2 linked regions of the Mesorhizobium opportunistum WSM2075 genome follow. The protein of the gene in region 1 interacts with the protein of each later gene in a pairwise test. Links are inferred from orthologs where the notes say so. Each region holds a gene or a part of one and is shown in the gene's direction. Other genes may lie near its edges. The genes, in order: cysK and cysE.

Region 1 (3,208 bases):
GCCGTTCCTGATCCTGCAGCGCCGGCGCAGGCCCCGTCACCCGGATGAGCGGGCCAGCGCGACGTATCTCGGATGTCTGGTGCAATGGATTCCGTCCCCAGAGAATTCAATTCTGGTCCGTTCCATGCGACAAGGCAGGCCAATCTGGGACCACCAGCCATGACCCTCACCGGCTTTCTCGCCTACAGTGCCGCCCTTGGCATAGCCGCTGCCATTCCAGGTCCCGGCGTCACCGCGCTTGTCGCGCGGGCGCTCGGCTCCGGCTTCCGCTCATCGCTGGCCATGTCCTTTGGCCTGATGCTCGGCGACCTCACCTACCTGACCGCCGTGGTGCTCGGCCTCGCCTTCGTCGCGCAGACTTTCGGCATGGTGTTCCTGGCGATCAAATGGGCCGGCGTCGCGTATCTGGCATTTCTCGGCTGGCGCTTCTGGACCGCCGGCATCACACCCGAAACCGTCGAAGCCCGGAAGGGCAAGGGTGGACTGGCGTCGAGTTTCCTCGCCGGGCTGACCGTCACGCTCGGCAATCCGAAAACGATGATCTTCTACCTGGCGATCACGCCGACCATCGTCGACCTGAAGACCATCACGCTGGCCGACTACGGCATTCTCGTCGCGCTGACGATCGTCGTGCTGTTCGTCGTGCTGGTGCCCTACCTTGCGCTGGCCGCCAAGGCGCGCTGGTTCCTGAAATCGCCGCGTGCGCTAAGGGTGCTGAACCGCACCGCCGCCGGCTTCATGGTCGGCGCCGCGGCGGCGATCGCTGCCCGCCAATAGCCCCTGCTCGGCCAAAATATTCCAGATATCGGCCTTTTCGGAAAACGCTTTTCCGAGACGCAGGCGCTTTAGAGATGCGCCCCACTCGGATATTCTTCGCTGACGGTCTATCTTGCGCGACCGAAGGCCCTTTGCCGCCAATTGCCTGAAATTACTTGCCTGACTCCTGGGAGCGAAACCAATGAACAAGCCCGTCACCTCCGCCCGCGCCCCCGGCCGCGGCCGCATCTACAATTCCATCACCGACACGATCGGCGACACGCCCCTGGTGCGGCTCGACAAATTCGCCAAGGAGAAGGGCATCGTAGCCAAGCTCGTCGCCAAGCTCGAATTCTTCAACCCGATCGCTTCGGTCAAGGACCGCATCGGCGTGGCGATGATCGAGGCGCTGGAGGCGGCCGGCAAGATTTCTCCCGGCAAGACCACGCTGATCGAACCGACCTCGGGCAACACCGGCATCGCGCTCGCCTTCGCCGCCGCCGCCAAGGGCTACAAGCTGATCCTGACCATGCCGGAGACGATGTCGGTCGAGCGCCGCAAGATGCTTGCGCTGCTCGGTGCCGAACTGGTGCTGACCGAGGGCCCGAAAGGCATGAAGGGCGCCATCGCCAAGGCCGACGAGCTGGCCGCGACCATCCCCAACGCGATCATCCCGCAGCAGTTCGAAAACCCGGCCAACCCGGAGATCCACCGCAAGACGACGGCCGAGGAGATCTGGAACGACACGCATGGCGAGGTCGACATCTTCGTCGCCGGCATCGGCACCGGCGGCACGATCACCGGCGTCGGCCAGGTGCTGAAAAAGCACAAGCCCTCGCTGCATGTCGTCGCCGTCGAGCCGGAGGCATCGCCGGTGCTGTCGGGCGGCCAGCCCGGCCCGCACAAGATCCAGGGCATCGGCGCCGGCTTCGCGCCGAAAATCCTCGACACCACGATCTATGACGAGATCGTCAAGGTCTCGAACGAGGACTCCGTCGCCAATGCCCGTCTTGTCGCCCGCCTCGAGGGCGTGCCGGTCGGCATTTCTTCGGGTGCCGCCTTGCAGGCGGCAATCGTCGTCGGCTCGCGGCCGGAAAACAAGGACAAGACCCTGGTCGTGGTCATCCCCGACTTCGCCGAACGCTATCTGTCGACGATCCTGTTTGAAGGTCTCGGGGCGTAGTTTCACAGCCGTTCGCGCCGCGTTCGAAAAGCATAATCTCCCCCCTTGAGGGGAAGATGGCCGGCAGGCCAGAGGGGGTCGGTTCGACCGGATGCGATCTCCTTGCGAGAGATGAAAGTTGGCGCTCTATGTGAGGCGACCCCCTCTGTCGCCTTCGGCGACATCTCCCCCTCGAGGGGGAGATTACGCGCCTCACTGCTTTCGCCAATTTTCAAGGTTGCATAGCAATCCTGGCCCGCTGAAAAAACCAGCCGTGGCGACCGCCACCCGCTTGAGCCCCACCCTGCTTCCGGTTCATATCGCCCCCGGTCCGTCTTCTTTCGGGCCGGGGGAGAATCCAATGTACAAGCTCTACACACGTCCCGGCAGCGGCGGCTTCGTCGTCGAGGCGGCGCTGGCGCTGGCGAACGCTCCGTTCGAGCAGATCGACGTGCCGAAGACCGACCGGCCGGATCCCGCCTTTCTCGACATCAGCCCGCTGAACCAGGTGCCGGTGCTGATCTTGCCGGACGGGCGGTCGATGACCGAATCGGCGGCGATCTGCATCCTGCTGGCCGAGCGCCATCCCGAGGCCGGCCTGGCGCCGGCGATCGGCGCGCCGGCTCGCGTCGATTTCCTGCGCTGGATGGCCTTCATGTCTTCGGTGCTCTATCCGGCGGTGCTGCGTTTCTACTACGCGCCTCGCTACACGTCCGATGCCGACGGCACGAAGGCCGTCAAGCAGGCCGCGGTCGCCGAGATGGATCGTGGCTTCGCCGTTCTCGACAACGCGCTCAAAGGCCGTGACTGGCTGGTCGGCGACGGCCTGTCGCTGGCCGACATCTATCTCATCATGCTGGTGGCCTGGCATCCAGACATCGAGAGCGCGCGGATGGCATGGCCGAACATCGAACGCTTATGGGCGCGACTGCGCGGCCATCCGCTGATGAAGACGCTCAACACCTCGCACGAGATGTGGCCGGGCTGAAGGTCAATTTCGCAGCGCTGCCCGTTTGCCTTGCAGGAAGCGTCGTACCGCCGGGTCGCGCTCGAGGCCGATCGCTCGATCATAGGCTTCGCTCGCCTGCGGCACTTGCCCGAGCCTGGCCAGAAGCCCGGCGCGCGCGGCCCAATAAGGCTGATAGTCGTCAAGCCGCTTGTCGTCACCCAGCACGTAAAGGGCCGCCAGTCCCGCCACGGCGCCCTCGGCCTCGGCGATCGCCACCGCACGGTTGATCGCCACGACGGGCGATCCGGCGATCGAAAACAGCGCGTCATAGAGCTCGCGGA
Region 2 (3,192 bases), 4.0 Mb from region 1 along the record:
TAGCCGCCCTGATGCCGAACGCCAGGGCATTTCACATCGAGGGCAGGGACCATATGCTGGCGGTCGGGGACAAGACCTTCAAGCAGCGCGTGCTGGAGTTCTACGCCGAACATCCGCTTTGAAGCTGCGCGCCAGTGCCGGGCTCAGTCTCGGCCCCTTGGGCCTTGAACCGACTTTGCGAGCACGCACAGCAATCAAGCCGAGGGCCTATGCGTTCAGCTCCATCCACCGGGTCGCCTACCGCAAGACCGATGCCCAGCGCTCGCTTGTCCAGGCGTTTCTCGGGGCCCTGTTCGATACTGCCCCGGTGGCACGAACTACTTAAGGTGACCTACACAAGGGCGTCGCGGGGACCGATCACGCAGGCTTCTGCAGCGCCTCCAGCGACCGTGCCATGTTCAGCCTGGCCTGCGGCTCGAAACGTTGGCGAAATTCCTCCGTGTGGAAGATGTGCGGACGGGCAAGGAAATTCGTCAGCACCGCGCCGCGGCCGGCACGCCACATCGGCTCCTCGACCCAGTCATATTCGCGGCGGACCGCGCGCTCATAGGCGTCGAAAGCATCCGGCCCGGCACCCAGGATCGACAGATCCATGTCGAGGAACAGGCTGGCGTCCCGCGTCGCCGTTGCGTCGTCGAACCGGGGCGGTTCATGCGTTGCGGTGGCCAGGATCATCGCGCTGATACGGCTCAGGCGCCCGGCATCGATGCGGCCTGCGAGCCATTTCTCGGCAAGAGCCGCACTTTTGGCCTCATTGTCCTTGGCCTTGCTGTCGTAGATGGCGTCGTGGAACCAGATTGCCGCCTCGACGGCCTGGGGGTCGCTGAGCAGCCGCCGATAGTCGCCAGCCAGCGCCAGCATCGCCTCGATGTGGGCAAGGTTGTGGTAGTGGCGGCCCTTTGCCTGGTAGAGCGCCGAAAGCTCGGTTTTCACTGCATTGTCGATCAAGGGTTCGTTTTCCATGGCTGCTTGAATTCCTGCGAACCAAATCCATTTGACAGAGCACTAAGGAAAATTGAGTTCAATCGTGCTATGATCTGGCCTATATGTGCGGCCGGATAGCAGGCAGCACCACAGGCAAGCTAGCAGGACGCAGGACAAGACGTCGATGAACAGCATCAGCATTTCCCGCCACAGCGCGTTGCAGCCGGTCGATCCGATCTGGCGTTCGATCCGTGACGAAGCGATGGAAGCGGTCAACCGCGATCCGCTGCTTGCCGCCTTCCTCTATTCGACGATCCTCAATCAGGAGAGCCTGGAAGAGGCCGTGATCCACCGGATCGCCGAGCGGCTCGCCCATCAGGATATCGGCTCCGACCTCATCCGCCAGACCTTCAAATCGATGCTGGCCGACGACAAGGGCTGGCCGACCACGGTGCGCGTCGACATCCAGGCCTATTATGACCGCGACCCGGCCTGCGACCGGTTCATCATGCCGGTTCTTTATTTCAAGGGCTTTCACGCCATCCAGACCCATCGGCTGGCGCATTGGCTGTGGAACCAGGGTCGCAAGGATTTCGCGCTCTACCTGCAGAGCCGCTCGTCCTCGGTCTTCCAGACCGACATCAACCCGGCCGCGCGCATCGGCATGGGCATCTTCATCGATCACGCCACCGGCCTCGTCGTCGGCGAGACCGCGGTCATCGAGGACGACGTATCGATTCTGCACGGCGTGACGCTGGGCGGCACCGGCAAGGCCGGCGGCGACCGCCACCCCAAGATCCGCCGTGGCGTGCTGATCGGCGCCGGCGCCAAGATCCTCGGCAACATCGAGATCGGCCACTGCTCCAAGATCGCCGCCGGCTCGGTGGTGCTGTCACCGGTGCCGCACAACAAGACCGTTGCCGGCGTGCCGGCCCGTGTCGTCGGCGAGACCGGCTGCGATCAGCCTTCGCGCCAGATGGACCAGTTGCTGCCGTCGCAGACGATGGACCAGGTGGTCAGCTTCGACATCTGATTTTCCACGCCGGCGTGCTGCCTGGCGTGATCGCGATTGCCCGGCGGCGCTGCGGCTTCCGGTGCAATACAGCGGGCTTGCCTTTACATCGCCATTGTCGACGTGCCAGAAGCGCCCTTCAAACCAGCAAGCCCGATGATCGGAGAAGACTGTTGAAGCCGGACGAAATCAGAAAGCTGGACGCCTATTTCAAGCGCGTCTTCCAGAACCCCAAGCTTATGGTCAAGGCACGGCCGCGCAAAGAGGATTCGGCCGAAGTCTATGTCGGTGAAGAGTTCCTCGGCATCGTCTTCAAGGATGAGGACGACGGCGACTACAATTTCTCGATGGCGATCCTCGACATCGATCTGGCCTGAGCCAGCTATTTTCATGGCGGGCCGCGTCGAGCGCGGCCGGCCTCGGCACCTGTCCGTCAGTGCCCGGTTTTCAGGATTCGCGCGGCCTCGTCCGTCATTGCCGCGTCGAGCGCCTGCCAATCATCGAGAAACTCTTTCGGAAAACGATAGGTGAGGCTGAGATCCTCGCCGACATGGATATCCCGCTCGCAGGGCGCCAGCGATTCGCCGGCGCTCGGCCCGCTCAGGCATCGCGCCACGAAGGGGTCCTTGCCCTCCCGCTTGCCGACGACCAGCACCTCGTTCAGGTAGCCTGACTTCTCGTTGAAGCCGTAGACCGTCGTGCCGCCAGGCCCGGGAATGCCGGGCTGGACGATCAGAGCACTGTAGATCGGCGCGAACCGGCCGCTCATGTCGCGCGACATCATCTGCTGTTCGAAGGACAGGAAAATGATGTTCTTGGCTGTCCCGGTGTGATTGAAGTCGTCGCTCGCCGCCGCACTGAAGCCGTCCATCTGCGGATAGCGAAGATAAAGGTCGAGACGCGAGGCGATGCCGTCGCGCCGGGCCTGGGCGAACCGGATGGTGTTGGCTGGAACGGCAATGACATTGTTGCCGATGACCACCTGATGGATGGTCGGATCGTCCGTATAGCCGGCCATGGCGATGGAGTGCCCGAACCATTTGCCGCCAAGGCTGATGGCGATCGACAGCAAGGCCAGCGCCGCGAAGGCGTAGAACACCCGCTTCATCAGCACGGAATCGACCACGGTGAGCTCGGGGCCGTCGGCGATCGTTGCCTGTTTCATCTCGGTCCTCGGATCCAGCTTGCCATGCGCCTTGGGTGTCCCTCGGCGGCACACATCGCTCGGCACGGCTCTTGCAGCCTTGCTGAAACGA

Evidence for each region.
Region 2: the proteins of cysK (region 1) and cysE interact in binary tests that used the Escherichia coli proteins (3 or more experiments, as listed by UniProt). The link is inferred for Mesorhizobium opportunistum WSM2075 from one-to-one orthologs.

What each region holds. Positions count from the first base shown.
Region 1 is NC_015675.1:854,443-857,650, forward strand. What follows is about bases 59-2,948. They hold cysK (cysteine synthase A), read left to right. Parts: upstream 59-958; coding sequence 959-1,939; downstream 1,940-2,948. Other genes in these bases: MESOP_RS03990 (LysE family translocator), read left to right, coding at 160-777; MESOP_RS04000 (glutathione S-transferase family protein), read left to right, coding at 2,280-2,906; MESOP_RS04005 (RNA polymerase sigma factor), read right to left, coding at 2,910-2,948. Also shown: MESOP_RS03985 (PQQ-dependent sugar dehydrogenase), read left to right, coding at 1-11; more of MESOP_RS04005, read right to left, coding at 2,949-3,208.
Region 2 is NC_015675.1:4,831,495-4,834,686, reverse strand. What follows is about bases 159-3,032. They hold cysE (serine O-acetyltransferase), read left to right. Parts: upstream 159-1,108; coding sequence 1,109-1,957; downstream 1,958-3,032. Other genes in these bases: MESOP_RS23300 (hypothetical protein), read right to left, coding at 2,370-3,032; MESOP_RS23305 (DUF3126 family protein), read left to right, coding at 2,110-2,313; MESOP_RS23315 (HD domain-containing protein), read right to left, coding at 358-963. In the rest of the region: MESOP_RS23325 (alpha/beta fold hydrolase), read left to right, coding at 1-122; more of MESOP_RS23300, read right to left, coding at 3,033-3,101.